2 regions of the Niveibacterium sp. genome follow, and region 2 is predicted to be linked to the other one. Evidence: predicted binding sites of a transcription regulator. Region 2 holds the regulator's gene; the other holds the start of a gene.
What was found. Region 2 encodes sigma-54, which starts transcription at its own class of promoters, with help from an activator protein. Its sites were predicted from a motif close to TGGCACGCTTNCTGCTNA; they were not measured.
Positions count from the first base shown of each region.

Region 1 (7,632 bases), on a different contig from region 2:
AGCGAGGCCAATGATCAGTGCGCCCATGATGCCGACGAAGCCACAAGCCGGGGTGATTGCAACGAGGCCAGCAACAGCACCCGACGCAGCACCCAGCATCGAGGGCTTGCCCTTGATCAGCCATTCAGCGAACAGCCAAGCCAGCGCAGCCATCGCGGTAGCGACCATGGTGTTGGCGAAGGCCAGCGCGGCAGCACCGTTGGCTTCCAGGTTGGAACCGGCGTTGAAACCGAACCAGCCCACCCACAGCAGCGAGGCACCCACCATCGTCAGCGTCAGGCTGTGCGGCGCCATCGCTTCACGGCCGTAGCCGATGCGCTTGCCGACCATGAAGGCACCCACGAGGCCAGCCATGGCAGCGTTGATGTGCACCACGGTGCCGCCGGCGAAGTCGAGCGCGCCCTTCTGGAACAGGAAGCCCGCGGTCGCAGCAGCCTTGTCGGCGGCAGCAGCGTCGGTGTAGGCATCCGGGCCCGCCCAGTACCAAACCATGTGCGCGATCGGCAGGTAGGAGAAGGTGAACCACAGCACGATGAAGAGCAGCACGGCGGAGAACTTCATGCGCTCAGCGAAGGCGCCAAGGATCAGCGCCGGCGTGATCGCCGCAAAGGTCGCCTGGAACATCACGTAGATCAGTTCGGGGATATACACACCCTTCGAGAACGTAGCCGCAACCGAATCGGGCGTGATGCCCTTCAGGAAGAGTTTGTCGAAGCCGCCGATGAAGGCGTTGCCCTCGGTGAAGGCGAGCGAGTAGCCGAACACCGTCCACAGCACGACGCAGAGCGAGAACACGACAAACACCTGCATCAGGATCGACAGCATGTTCTTCGAGCGCACGAGGCCGCCGTAGAACAGCGCGAGGCCCGGAATCGTCATCAGCGTCACGAGCAGCGTGGCAACGATCATCCAGGAGGTATCACCCTTGTTCGGGGCGGGGGTTGCGGCCGGTGCGGCAGCAGCCGGTGCAGCTTCCGCGGCGGCGGGCGCAGCAGCAGGCGCTTCGGCGGTGGCAGCCGGCGCAGCGTCGGCCGGCTTGGCGTCTGCCGCCGGGGCTTCGGCAGCCGGCTTGGCCGCTTCGGTGGTGGCAACCGCGCCGGTCGCCTCGTTGCTCTGATCAGATGACCAGGCCGGGGCTGCGATACCGACGGACAGCGCCGTCAGCAGGATCGCGAGCATCTTTCTCATGTCGAAATCTCCTTGTCTGCCTTAGAGCGCTTCAGCGCCGGTCTCACCGGTGCGGATGCGGATAGCCTGTTCGAGATCGAAGACGAAGATCTTTCCGTCACCGATCTTGCCGGTGCTGGCGGCCTTCTCGACCGCTTCGATGACCTGGTCGAGCAGGTCGTCGGCGATTGCGATTTCGATCTTCACCTTGGGCAGGAAGTCGACGACGTACTCTGCGCCACGGTACAGCTCGGTGTGACCCTTCTGACGGCCGAAACCCTTGACCTCGGTGACGGTGATGCCCTGCACGCCGATCGCGCTGAGGGCCTCGCGCACTTCGTCAAGCTTGAAAGGCTTGATGATGGCGGTGACGAATTTCATGTTGGCTCCTTGGGTGGAACACGGCGCCCCGGGGGAGGGGTGCCGCGTGCTAAACCGGAATTAGAGAGTCTTGCCTACGGTGAAAAGAATGCGGCCAGCGCCCAGATCCTTGTCGAAGGCGTTGTGGTAGAACTCGCCCGCATCGCCCTTCGCATTGGTGCCGCTGTAGAACAGGCCGAAGGTCAGGCCCAGCGCATCCGCCGTGCCACCCAGCTTGTAGTCGGTGTAGGACGCATCATCGAAGCCCTTGACGCTCTGATAGCCCACATGCGCGATCAGATTGACGCCTTCGGCGACCGGTACGGTGCCATTGGCCTCAAGGTAGTAGCTGCCGCTGGTCTTGTCACCGTTCGGAGCCTTGGCGCCGAACAGGTTGGTGAAGGCGTAGGAACCCTTCAGCGTGATCCACTTGTAGCTGCCGGCCACATAGCCTTCCAGCGTGTTCGGGCTGGTGAAACCATCCGGGTAGGTGCCCGGGTAGTAGTACTGCAGCAGGCCCACGTCGTAACCGAAGTCACCGACCGCACCCTTGTAGCCACCGTAGAAGTCCATCTCGATCGGGGCGCTGATGCCGCCAGCATCCGACAGCCAGCTGATGTTCGAGGCCCAGGTGCCAAGGTAGATGCCGCTTTCGTGCGCGAAATCGAGACCGCCCTGGATGGCGGGCTTGTGGTTGGTCTGCGCGATCCCGCGATAGATGTACTCCGAGGCCAGCGTGAAGTTGCCGGTCAGCGTGTAGGGCGCCTTGGCTTCTTCGGCGCGAACCGAGGCGGAAGCGGCCAGGCCGGCGATCAGGGCGGTAGCGATCAGGGTCTTGCGCATTTCAATCTCCGTCATGGGATGAGAATCGTGGTGACGGGCTTAATGCAGAATCCGTGCCACAGCCTGAAAAACCGCATCCGCGCACCGTTTGATCGCGCTTGACGGCGGTTCGCATCGCGCCGCCGCACCGTTTTGCCCCGCCCGATGACGCGAGCCGCACCACGACGGTGCAATTCCGGGTTTTCCCGCATGCCGCACTGTCCCGGTGCATGAAATCGCGCGTGCTAAACTGGCTTCAAACCCTTGAAACCCTTACGGAGAGCCGCCATGGAGCCGCCCAAGTTCGTCGATGAGATCCAGAAGAAAGTAGCGGAACTGCTCGAGAGCAGCCCCGCGCGGGACATCGAACGCAACGCGAAGGCAGCGTTTGCATCGGTGCTGGGCAAGATGGATCTGGTGACGCGCGAGGAATTCGACGTTCAGCGCGAGGTGCTTGCGCGCGCACGTGAACAATTGGTGCGACTGGAAGCCCGCGTCATCGAACTGGAAGCCGAACTCGCCCGCAGCAAGGCCGGCAACGAAAATAAGTGAATCAGTTTCATCTGATTCGCCAGAAACTTTCGCTGGAATGACGGAGTCTGTGGCTCTAGCATGCAGTAAATACTGAACCGCATCGAACGATTGCGGACTGCATGCAGAGAGCCCACAGACATGACAACAGCCCCAACGCAATACACCCGCACCGCGATCGCACTGCACTGGCTGATCGCGCTGCTGATCTTCATCGCCTTCCCGGTCGGCCTTTACATGGTCGACCTTCCCCTCTCCCCGCAGAAACTCAAGATCATCAGCTGGCACAAGTGGGCCGGCATCACGGTGCTCGCGCTGGTGCTGGTGCGCATCCTGTGGCGCGCCACACATCGCCCGCCCGCCTTGCCGGATTCCATGAGCGGCATCGAAAAGCTCGCCGCGCATGGCGCACATCACCTGCTCTACCTGCTGATGATCGCGGTACCGATGGCCGGCTGGCTGATGAGCTCGGCCAAGGGCTTTCCGGTGGTCTGGTTCGGCGTACTGCCGCTGCCCGATCTGATCGGCAAGAGTGAATCGCTCGCCGAGTTCTTCGAGGAAGCACACGAAATCCTCGCCTGGCTGATGGTCCTGATCGTCGTTGCACATGCAGCGGCTGCAGTGAAACACCACTTCGTGGCACGCGACGGCATCCTCGCCCGCATGCTGCCCTTCCTGAAGTAAGCGGAGTCCCACCATGAAGATTTTCGTTACGGCCCTCGCGGCCGCAGCCCTCGCTTTGCCTGCCGCCGCCGTCGAGTACGGCACGCTGGACCCGGCCAAGAGCAGCCTCGCCTTCACTTCCAAGCAGATGGGTGTGCCGGTGGATGGCAAGTTCGGCAAGTTCAAGGTCGCGCTGAGCTTCGACCCCGCCGCACCGCAGAAGGCCAGCGCCGGCTTTGAGCTGGAACTCGCCAGCATCGACGCGGGCAGCAAGGAAGCCAACGACGAAGTGGTCGGCAAGGATTGGTTCAACGCCAAGCAGTTCCCGACTGCGGTGTTCAAGTCCACCAGCGTCAAGGCGCTCGGCGGCAATCGTTTCGAGGTTGCCGGCCCGCTGACGATCAAGGGCCGCACGCAGAACGTGACGGCACCTTTCACCTACAAGGCGGACGGCGCCAACGGCGTGTTCGAAGGCGCGTTCACGATCAAGCGGCTGCAGTTCGGCATCGGCGAAGGCCCGTGGGGCGACACCTCCACGGTGGCCGACGATGTGCAGATCAAGTTCCGCCTCGTCGCTGCCGCACGCAAGTAACCCGGATTACCGATTGCCGGCACCCACCGGGGCCAGCAACACCACTCACCCGCAACAGGAGTCACCCACATGAAAAAGCTGATCATCGCCGTCTCGCTCGCCGCCCTGTCAGGCGTTGCCGCCGCAGCCGCAGACACCTACAACTTCGATCCGACCCACACCTGGCCGAGCTTCGAGATCAACCACTTCGGCCTGTCGACGCAGCGTGGCCGCTTCGACAAGACCACCGGCAAGGCGGTGATCGACTTCGCCGCAAAGAAGGGCAGCGTCGAAGCAGTGATCGAAACCGGCTCGATCAACATGGGCTTCGAGAAGTGGAACGACCACATGAAGTCGGAAGACTTCTTCAACGCGGCCAAATTCCCGACCATGACCTTCAAGTCGGACAACCTCACGTTTGATGGCGACAAGCTGGTTGGCGCCGATGGCACGCTGACGATGCTGGGCGTGACCAAGCCGGTGAAGCTCGCAGTCAGCAACTTCAAGTGCGTGCCGCACCCGATGCTGAAGGTGCAAGCCTGTGCCGGCGACATCAGCACCACGATCAAGCGCTCGGACTGGGGCCTCAACAAGTACGTGCCCTACGTCAGCGACGAAGTCACGATCAAGATCCCGGTCGAGTCGCTCAAGCAGCAGTAAGCCGCACCCGCCTCGCGCGAAAAGGGACGCCCACGGGCGTCCCTTTTTTCTTTCTCCGCGCCCAACACCGATCGACCACCCCCGCCCGCTCTGCCATCATGCATGGCCCGACCGAGAGACGACGCATGCGACGTACGCACCTCCCCCTCCTGATCGCCGGCCTGCTCGCGCTGGCGCCCGCCCACGCCGCCAAGACGCTGGTCTACTGCGCCGAGGGCAGCCCTGAATCGCTGACCCGCCTGTTCGCCAACGGGCAGAACACAGCAGACGCCGGTGCGCAGATCGCCGACACGCTGCTCGACTTCAAGCCGGGCACGGCCGAACTGCAAGCGGCGCTTGCGGAATCCTGGACGATTTCACCCGACGGCCTCAGCTACACCTTCAAGTTGCGCCGCGGCGTGAAGTTCCACCGCAGCGCGAGCTTCACGCCGAGCCGCGACTTCAACGCCGACGATGTGCTGTTCACCTGGAACCGCCAGGCAGACAAAAACCACCCGTACCACACGCTCGCCGGCAACCTCGCCTTCGTGCAGTTCAACAACCTGCGCATGGACGAGAACGTGGCGCGGCTCGAAAAGCTCGACGACTACACGATCCGCTTCGTGTTGAAGCAAGCCGAGGCACCGTTCCTGACGCGCATGAGCTTCGACATGCTCGGCATCCAGTCGGCCGAATACGCCGCCAAGCTCAGCGCCGCCGGCACGCCGGACAAGCTCGACCGCGAACCGATTGGCACCGGCCCCTTCCAGTTCGCCGGTTACCAGAAAGACACCGCGATTCGCTACAAGGCCTTCGATCAGCACTGGCGCGGACGGCCGAAGATCGACGCACTGGTGTTCAGCATCGTGCCGGACGCCGCAGTGCAGTTCGCCAAACTCAAGACCGGCGAATGCCATGTGTCGACCTCGGTGAAGCCCGCAGACCTTGCGCAGATCGAGAAAACGCCGGGTCTCAACCTGATCCAGCAGCCGGGCCTGAATACCGGCTACATCGCGCTGAACACGCAGAAGAAGCCCTTCACCGACCGCCGCGTGCGGCAAGCGCTGGATCTGGCAATCGACCGCGCCGCGATCCTCGGCGCGGTGTATCAGGGGCGCGCCACGCTCGCGAAGAGCCTGCTGCCGCCCGCCTACTGGGCCGCCGACGCCAAACTGCCGGCCCTCGCCTACGCGCCAGACAAGGCGAAAACGCGGCTCGCCAGTGCCGGTTACCCGCAAGGCTTCGACATGGAACTGTGGTACCTGCCGGTGGTGCGCCCGCACAACCCGGACGGCAAGCGCATGGCCGAGATGATCCAGGCCGATCTGGCGAAGATCGGCGTGCGCGCCAGGCTCACCACCTTCGAGTGGGGTGAATACCTCAAGCGCAGCCGCGCCGGCGAGCACCAGGCCGTGATGTTCGGCTGGCTTTCCGGCAACGGCGAGCCCGACAACTACTTCGAGCCCCTGCTCTCCTGCGACGCGGCAAAGAGCGGTGGCAACCTCGCACGCTGGTGCGACCCGGCCTTCGAAGAGCTGCTGCAACGCGCCCGCCGCAGCAGCGACCGCGCCGAACGCACCAAACTTTACGTGAAGGCGCAGGAAGCGCTGCGCGAGGCGGTGCCGCAACTCCTGATCGCGCACGGCAACCGCTTCGGCGTCACGCGCAAGGAAGTCACCGGCTTCGTGCTGGAACCCACCTACGGCCTGAACTTCCAGAACGTCGACCTGGCACGCTGAGCCCATGCGCACGATCATCGAAACCGAACGCCTGCGCCTGCGCCCTTTCGTCGAAGCCGATGCGGAAGCCTATGTGCCGCTGGTGACCGACCCGGATGTCGTGCGCTACGCCGGCGGCCCGGGGCCGGATACGCTGGAAGGCGTGCGCGAGATCCTGCGCACCGCGCCGCTCGCCGACTACGCGCGCTACGGTTACGGCCGCTTCGCCTGCGAGTGGAAAGCCAGCGGCGAGCTGATCGGCTTCAGCGGCCTCAAGTTCCTGCCGGAATTCGGTGAGACTGAACTGGGTTACCGCTTTCTCACCCGCTACTGGGGGCAAGGGCTTGCCACCGAGGCGGGGCTCGCTTCGCTTCAGTTCGCAAAGAACACGCTGGGCCTCGCGCGCGTGATCTCGGTGATCCACCCGGATAACCACGCATCCAAGCGCGTCGTGCAGAAGCTGGGCTTCAGGCTCGAAACTCATCGCGAATACCCGCCCTTGCCCGGTGTGCAGGTGGAGATCTGGGCCGGCGATTTGCGCTGACCGCGCGGCGGGTGATTGAAGGCAGCGAAGCCGCACGGCTATGATCCGGCAAACAAGAGACCGACCGCCCACACGGCGGCCGGCATGCATCGCCCCAAGTCCGGTTACCCCGCAGGAGAGATCGATGTTCATGTTGCGCCTCGCCACGGCTGCGTTCGCTGCCGCCCTCACGCTGCCCGCCCTCGCTGCGAAGACTCTCGTGTACTGCTCCGAGGGCAGCCCCGAAGGCTTCAACTCGCAGTTCTTCACCACCAACACCACGCATGACGCGGCCTCTGCCCAGCTGATGAACCGCCTGGTCGAGTTCGAGGTCGGCACCACCAACATCGTGCCAGGGCTCGCGACCGGTTGGGAGATCTCTCCCGACGGGCTCGCCTACACCTTCCACCTGCGCCGCGGCGTGAAGTTCCACACCACGCCGAAGTTCAAGCCGACGCGCGACTTCAACGCCGACGACGTGATGTACTCGTGGTACCGCATGGCGGACCCGAACCACCCCTTCCACAAGAACAGCCCCGGCCAGACCTACGCCTACTTCGACGACATGGGCATGGCCCGCATCGTCGAGAAGCTGGAAAAGCTCGACGACTACACCGTGCGCTTCAAGCTGCGCCAGC
Region 1 covers NZ_JAYRDJ010000059.1:1,015-8,646, reverse strand. Annotated here, with positions in the region: gene ACE3P0_RS20980 (ammonium transporter) at 1-1,188, opposite strand, end outside; gene glnK (P-II family nitrogen regulator) at 1,210-1,548, opposite strand; gene ACE3P0_RS20970 (TorF family putative porin) at 1,609-2,370, opposite strand; gene ACE3P0_RS20965 (accessory factor UbiK family protein) at 2,638-2,901, shown strand; gene ACE3P0_RS20960 (cytochrome b) at 3,022-3,564, shown strand; gene ACE3P0_RS20955 (YceI family protein) at 3,578-4,135, shown strand; gene ACE3P0_RS20950 (YceI family protein) at 4,205-4,774, shown strand; gene ACE3P0_RS20945 (ABC transporter substrate-binding protein) at 4,900-6,492, shown strand; gene ACE3P0_RS20940 (GNAT family N-acetyltransferase) at 6,497-7,015, shown strand; partial or broken gene ACE3P0_RS20935 (ABC transporter substrate-binding protein) at 7,140-7,632, shown strand, end outside.
Region 1: the regulator sigma-54 is predicted to act here: its motif matches at 2,412-2,429, upstream of ACE3P0_RS20970 (TorF family putative porin).

Region 2 (7,632 bases):
GCATTGTTCTGGCGAGCCAGCGTGCATACTCGCCACACCTTGATCGGCCTCGCACTGATGACCGCAACCGCGCTGGTCAACCTCGCCCCCGACAACCCCTACTGGGATGCCATGACCCGCATCCGCCAGCAAGGCCATGTGTTGAATTTCCACGGCCTGACCGAGCTGGTCGGCAGCTTCTGGCCCTTCTTTGCGCTGCTGTGGCTGAGCTTCGGCACGCGGCGCGCGGAGAAGGTGCAATGAGCGCGTTCGCCGAAGCCCTGATCACATGGCAGCAACAGCATGGCCGTCACGATCTACCCTGGCAGGCAAATCGCGACGCCTACCGCGTGTGGCTATCCGAAATCATGCTGCAGCAGACGCAGGTAGACACGGTGATCCCGTACTACCAGCGTTTCCTCGCGCGCTTTCCCGATCTGGCCTCACTCGCGGCCGCGCCGGTCGACGACGTATTGGCGCTCTGGAGCGGACTCGGCTACTACGCGAGGGCGCGCAACCTGCACGCCGCCGCGCAGCAGGTCGTACGCTTGCATGGCGGCCGTTTCCCGACATCCGCAGCCGAAATCGCCGAGTTGCCCGGCATCGGCCGCTCCACCGCCGCAGCCATTGCAGCATTCTGTTTTGGCGAACGAGCCGCGATTCTCGATGGCAATGTAAAGCGGGTGCTCGCTCGGCACTTCGGCATCGAAGGCTTTCCCGGCGTACGCGCGGTAGAGCAATCGATGTGGGCGCTCGCCGAATCGCTGTTGCCCGCGCAGGGCGTGGATACCTACACCCAGTCGCTGATGGATCTGGGCGCCACGGTGTGCACGCGCAGCCGCCCTCGCTGCGCCGAATGCCCGGTTACGAACAGCTGCGTGGCACGTCAGCAGGGCCGCCAAGCGGAACTCCCGACACCCCGCCCGACGCGCGTGGTGCCCGAACGGCAAAGTCGGGTGCTGATTGCCTGCAACGGCGGTGCGGTACTGCTGCAGAAGCGGCCGGCGCACGGCATCTGGGGTGGCCTTTATGCACTGCCCGAAATTCCGGATGAGCTCGATGCCGAAGCCCATGCGCTGACACTCGGGTTACGCGTGGTCGGCGTGGCCAAAGCCCTGCCGCCGCTGCGGCACGCCTTCACCCACTTCCGCCTGACGCTTGAGGCGTTAGTGCTGGATGTGGTGGGCGAAGGTGTGCGCGACCCGGCCTGGCGCTGGGCCAGCCAACAGGAATGGGATTCGCTTGGCCTGCCAACGCCGGTCCGGCGCCTGCTCGACAGCCTCTGAGAGTGCGCCGCTCAGGCGTCCTGCTTGAGCAAGCCGCGCTGTACAAGAAACTGTTGGATGATGGTGAGCCGCATCAGCGGGTCCTCGAGTTCCAGCAACTTCTGTTTGGCCTTCACCGGTATCGGCAGGATCTCGGTATAGCGGTAGCCGACCCAGGCTGCGTCGTCGAAGCGGTGCGGCGCCGGAATCGCGGTGTCACCCGCATCCGCGACGACGGCCTGCAACAAGGGCAGGGTGTCGGCGAGGGTTTCCGGCGGCGCCTGTACCGCGGGCTCCGGCATCCATTCGACCACTGCACGCAAGAGACCATCAGGCTGGGCGACCGCATGCGCAATGCGGAAACGACGCTCGCCGGTCACGACGATCTGCAGGATGCCGGGCTGATCCATATCCCACTCGACGATGCGCGCGCTCGTGCCGACTTGTGCGGGTGTGGCCGGCGCGCCGACTTCCTGACCCTCTTCGATCAGACACACGCCGAAGCTGCTGCCATCCCGGATGCACGCCTTGACCATGTCCATGTAGCGCACTTCAAACACTTTGAGCGGCAAACGCGCTTCAGGAACCAGTACGGTATGCAAGGGAAACAATGGGAGTTCGGCGGGCATTTCAGGCATCGGATCGGTCTCGCTGGGCGAGCGAAACGCGCGCCGTGTGAAGTGGTGGAAGTGTGCCATGTTTTACTGCACGCACCCGACTCAGGCGCACGCAATCTCTGTGCCATAATCGTTTCCACAGAATCGAGGAAACCCCATGGACGACAACAAGGCGAAAGCACTTCAGGCCGCGCTGGCCCAGATCGAGAAGCAGTTCGGCAAGGGCTCCATCATGCGGATGGGCGACGGCGAGGTGGAGTCGGACATCCAGGCGGTGTCGACTGGCTCCCTCGGGCTGGACATTGCATTGGGCATCGGCGGCCTGCCGCGCGGCCGCGTGATCGAAATCTACGGCCCGGAATCCTCCGGCAAAACCACGCTGACGCTGCAGGCGATTGCCGAAATGCAGAAGATGGGCGGCGTGGCGGCCTTCATCGACGCCGAGCACGCGCTCGACGTGTCCTACGCGCAGAAGCTTGGCGTGAATGTTGGCGACCTGCTGATCTCGCAGCCGGATACCGGCGAGCAGGCGCTCGAAATCGCTGACATGCTGGTCCGCTCGGGTGGTGTCGACATCCTGGTCATCGACTCGGTTGCTGCGCTGACGCCGAAGGCCGAAATCGAGGGCGAGATGGGCGACCAGCTGCCCGGCCTGCAGGCCCGCCTGATGTCGCAGGCACTGCGCAAGCTGACCGGCAACATCAAGCGCACCAACACGATGGTCATCTTCATCAACCAGATCCGCATGAAGATCGGCGTGATGTTCGGCAACCCGGAAACCACGACCGGCGGTAACGCGCTGAAGTTCTACGCCTCAGTGCGTCTGGACATCCGCCGTACCGGCACGATCAAGAAGGGCGACGAGGTGATCGGCTCGGAGACCAAGGTCAAGGTCGTCAAGAACAAGGTCTCGCCACCGTTCAAGGAAGCGCACTTCGACATCCTCTACGGCGAAGGCATCTCGCGTGAAGGCGAGATCATCGACATGGGTGTCGAGCAACGCTTCGTCGACAAGAGCGGCGCTTGGTACGCCTATAACGGCGAGAAGATCGGGCAAGGCAAGGACAATGCGCGCGAGTTCCTGCGCTCGCATCCTGAGACTGCACGCGAAATCGAGAACAAGATCCGCGTTCAGTTGGGCCTGCCCGAGCTGCCGGCCGGGGAAGCTGCCGCGGCCTGAACGGGCCACGAAGACAAGCGATGAGCAGCGACGAGCTGAAAGCCCGCGCGCTGCGCACGCTGGCGCAGCGCGAGCACAGCCGGGCCGAATTGGCGCGCAAGCTCGCGGCGCATGGCGAGCCGGAAGCGGTCGAAGCGGTGCTTGAACGGATGAGCGAACTGGGCCTGCTGTCCGACGCCCGCTTCGCCGAAAGTTATGTGCGCAGCCGCGCCGGCAGGCTGGGCCAGCGACGCATCCAGCACGAGCTCGCACAGCGCGGCGTGGATCAGGACACGATCAGCGACGCGCTAGCGAGCGAGTTGGGCGAAACAGAGCTGGAACGCGCCCGGGCCATATGGGCACGCAAGTTTGGCAATGTGCCGGGCGATGCAAAGGAATGGGCGCGCCAGGCGCGCTTTCTGACCGCCCGCGGATTCTCCGCGGAGGTCGTGAGAAAAGTGTTGAAAGAGCCGTTCGATGAGTCTGCTTAAGGTAGGCGGTCTATCCAAGCGCTACAAGGCGCGCACCGTCGTGCGCGATGTTGGCTTCGAAGTCGGCAGCGGTGAGGTCGTCGGCCTGCTCGGCCCCAACGGTGCCGGCAAGACGACCTGCTTCTACATGATCGTCGGCCTGGTCCGCGCCGATGGCGGCAATATCATCCTTGACGACAAGGAGATCACCCACCTGCCGATCCACAAGCGGGCGCATCTGGGCTTGTCCTACCTGCCGCAGGAAAACTCGGTCTTCCGCAAATTGACGGTCGCCGAGAACATCCTCGCGGTGCTCGAACTGCAGAAGCTGCCAAAGGATCAGCTCACGGCCCGGCTCGACCAGCTGCTGGGCGAACTGGGCATCACGCACCTGCGCGACGCCACCGCGATGTCGCTGTCGGGGGGCGAGCGCCGCCGCGTTGAAATCGCACGCGCGCTGGCCACCAACCCGCAGGTGATCCTGCTCGACGAGCCCTTTGCCGGCGTCGACCCGATCGCCGTGATCGACATCCAGAAGATCATCCGCTTCCTGAAGGATCGCAACATCGGCGTGCTGATCACCGACCACAACGTGCGCGAGACGCTGGGTATCTGCGATCGCGCCTACATCATCACCGAAGGGGTGGTGCTCGCCAGCGGCCGCCCTGACGAAATCGTCCAGAACGACAAGGTTCGCGAGGTCTACCTCGGCGAACATTTCCGACTCTGATCGCGCAACCCCTACGATGAAGCCCTCGCTCCAGCTCCGTATCTCCCAGCAGCTCGCGCTGACCCCGCAGCTGCAACAGTCGATCAAGCTGCTGCAGCTATCGACCCTGGAGCTCAACAGCGAAATCGAGCGCATGCTGCTCGAGAACCCGTTGCTCGAACGCGAAGACGCGGAATCGGACCCGGAATCCTGGGGCCAGTCCGCCACCACCCCGAGCGGCGACGAACGCACCGACACCGCCAACGATGTCGCCGCGGAGGCAGCGGAGACCTCACCCGAACCGAGCGAACCGAGCTTTGACGATGCCGGCAGCTACGACGACGGCCCCACCGAGTGGTCCGGCGAAGGCGGCGGCAGTGGCAGCGGTAGTCGCGACGAGGACGACGAGACGGACTTCCAGGAATTCCGCGCGGCGCAGACCAGCCTGCGCGACCACCTGGATGAACAAGTCGCCCTGATGCCGCTGTCGGACCGCGATCGCGCGCTGCTGCGCTTCATGATCGAAGCGCTCGACGACGATGGCTACCTCACCCAGCCGCTCGAAGAACTGCTCGAACTGCTGCCACCCGAATTCGAAGTCGACGTCGACGAGTTGCAGATCGCGTTGGCGCATCTGCAGAACCTTGACCCCACCGGTATCGGCGCCCGTTCGCCGGGCGAATGCCTGAAGCTTCAGTTGCGTTTGCTACCCGAGAGCACAGCGCGCGATGCGGCGATGGTGATCGTCGAACAGCATTTGGAGCTGCTTGCCGCGCGGGACTTCGTGCGCCTGAAGCGGCATCTGGGTTGCAGCGACGAGACCCTGCGCGAAGCGCATCAGCTCGTCTGCAGCCTCGATCCACGCCCCGGTGCACGGTTTGCCGCAATCGAGACGCGTTATGTGATCCCGGATGTGATCGTGCGCAAGGTACGCGGCCACTGGAGTGCGACACTGAACCCGGACGCAATGCCCAAGCTGCGGATCAACCAGCTCTACGCCGGCATCCTGCAGCAGCACCGTGGCTCGGCCGGATCACTGGCCGGGCAGTTGCAGGAGGCGCGCTGGATGATCAAGAACGTACAGCAACGCTTTGACACGATCCTGCGGGTCTCCCAGGCAATCGTTGACCGCCAGCGGCAGTTCTTCGATTATGGGGACGTGGCAATGCGCCCGCTGACGCTGCGCGAAATCGCAGAGCAGCTTGATCTGCATGAATCGACGATCTCGCGGGTGACCACACAGAAGTACATGGCCACGCCAAGAGGTATCCTTGAACTGAAGTATTTTTTCGGCAGCCACGTCGCCACGGATTCTGGCGGCGCGTGTTCAGCTACGGCGATTCGTGCGCTGATTCGCCAGCTGGTCGCGGCAGAGGATCGCAAAAAACCGCTTTCCGATGCGCGGATTGCCGAGCTTCTCGGCCAGCAGGGGATAGTCGTTGCGCGACGTACCATCGCAAAGTACCGCGAGTCGCTCAACATCCCGCCGGTCAGCCAGCGCAAGATGATCTGAGAGGATAAATCATGAACCTGAACATCACCGGACACCATCTCGAAGTTACCGCCGCCCTTCGCGACTACGTAACGTCGAAACTGGATCGCGTGATTCGCCACTTCGATCATGTCACCAGCGTGAACGTGATCCTGTCGGTGGATAAGCTGAAGCAAAAGGCGGAAGTGACGGTACATGTACGCGGCAAGGACATTTTCGTCGAGAGCATCGAGGAAGATCTGTATGCCGCAATCGACGCCATGACGGACAAACTGGACAGGCAGGTTCTCAAGCACAAGGAAAAGTCCTACGATCACGGCCACGAGGCGCACAAGCGCCAGTCTGCAGAATCGTAATCACGGTCGCTCTAGTGAATCCCGGCGCGTAAGCTTGCGGAAAGCCCCCGCGCCGAACATGAGCTGACCCCGGATCTGCGCGCCTTCGGGCGCGCAGTGCATTTCTGAACCCCCAAGCATGAATCTCATCGCCCCGCTGCTGCCGCCGTCCAATGTGCTCGTCGACCTTGACGCGAGCAGCAAGAAGCGCGTTTTCGAACAGGCAGGCCTGCTCTTCGAAAACCATCAGGGACTCGCGCGCAGCGCTGTCTACGACGCGCTATTCACACGCGAGAAGCTCGGCTCTACCGGGCTCGGTCAAGGTATTGCGATCCCGCACGGCCGCATCAAGGGCCTGCGCGACGCCGTCGGCGCCTTCATCCGCCTCGCCCAACCGGTGCCCTTCGAGGCGCCGGACGGCAAGCCGGTGAACCTGATGTTCGTGCTGCTGGTGCCCGAAAGCGCCACCGAACATCACCTGCGCCTCCTGTCGGAACTGGCGCAGATGTTCTCCGACCGCAGCTTCCGCGATGCCCTGACGCTGGCCAGCGATACATCCGAGGCACACACCCTGTTCGTGAACTGGAACCCGAATGCGGCGAACTAGCGTCGCCCGCATCTACGAGGACAACCGCGATCGGCTCGGCCTGAGCCACCTCGCCGGCCCGCTCGATGTCGAGGTGCAGGTCCCGAACGAGAAGGTGTGGCCGGCCGAACTGGTCGGCCACCTCAACATCATCCACCCCAACCGCATCCAGGTGATGGGCGAAGCGGAACTGGGCTGGATTCGCCGCCAGGCACGCGACAAGGTGCAGCATCAGCTTGAAAGCATCTTGCTGGCGCATCCGCCGGCGATGATCGTGGCGGATGGCTGTGAAGTGCCGCCACTGATCCAGAGTGCATTCGAAAGCGCACGCGTTGCGATGTTCACGACCTCGGCCGAAACGGCGCGGGTGATCGATTCGCTGCGCACCTACCTCGCGCGCAACCTCGCCGAAAAGACATCGCTGCATGGCGTGTTCATGGACGTACTCGGGCTCGGCGTGCTGATCACTGGCGATTCGGGCGCAGGCAAATCCGAACTGGCGCTGGAACTGATCTCGCGCGGCCACGGCCTGGTGGCCGACGATGTGGTCGAGGTTTCGCGCATTGCGCCTGGCGTGCTCGAAGGGCGCTGCCCGCCGATGCTGAAGGACTTCCTCGAAGTCCGCGGCCTCGGCATCCTCAACATCCGCACGATCTTCGGCGAGACGGCCTGCCGTCGGAAGATGAAGCTCAAGCTGGTCGTGCATCTGCACCGTCAGATCCGCGGCGAGAGCCCACAGATGCCCCGCCTGCCACTGGAAGACGACATGCAGGACATCGTGGGGGTGCCGACGCGGCGCGTTACCTTGCCTGTCGCGGCCGGCCGCAACCTTGCAGTGTTGCTGGAAGCGGCGGTGCGAAATACCATTCTTCAGTTACGTGGCATAGACTCGATGCAGGAATTCGTTGATCGCCAGCGCTCGGCGCTGGATCTCGACGAAGAAGACCTGTAAGCCGACCGTCTTCACCGCGGCCGCGTGATCCGCGGCCAACATCTCGCCCAAAATCTCTCTCCGGAGGC
Region 2 covers NZ_JAYRDJ010000006.1:29,627-37,258, forward strand. Annotated here, with positions in the region: gene ACE3P0_RS06395 (VanZ family protein) at 1-243, shown strand, start outside; gene mutY (A/G-specific adenine glycosylase) at 240-1,265, shown strand; gene ACE3P0_RS06405 (LON peptidase substrate-binding domain-containing protein) at 1,277-1,942, opposite strand; gene recA (recombinase RecA) at 2,019-3,041, shown strand; gene recX (recombination regulator RecX) at 3,062-3,511, shown strand; gene lptB (LPS export ABC transporter ATP-binding protein) at 3,498-4,220, shown strand; gene ACE3P0_RS06425 (RNA polymerase factor sigma-54) at 4,237-5,712, shown strand; gene hpf (ribosome hibernation-promoting factor, HPF/YfiA family) at 5,724-6,047, shown strand; gene ptsN (PTS IIA-like nitrogen regulatory protein PtsN) at 6,166-6,633, shown strand; gene hprK (HPr(Ser) kinase/phosphatase) at 6,620-7,564, shown strand.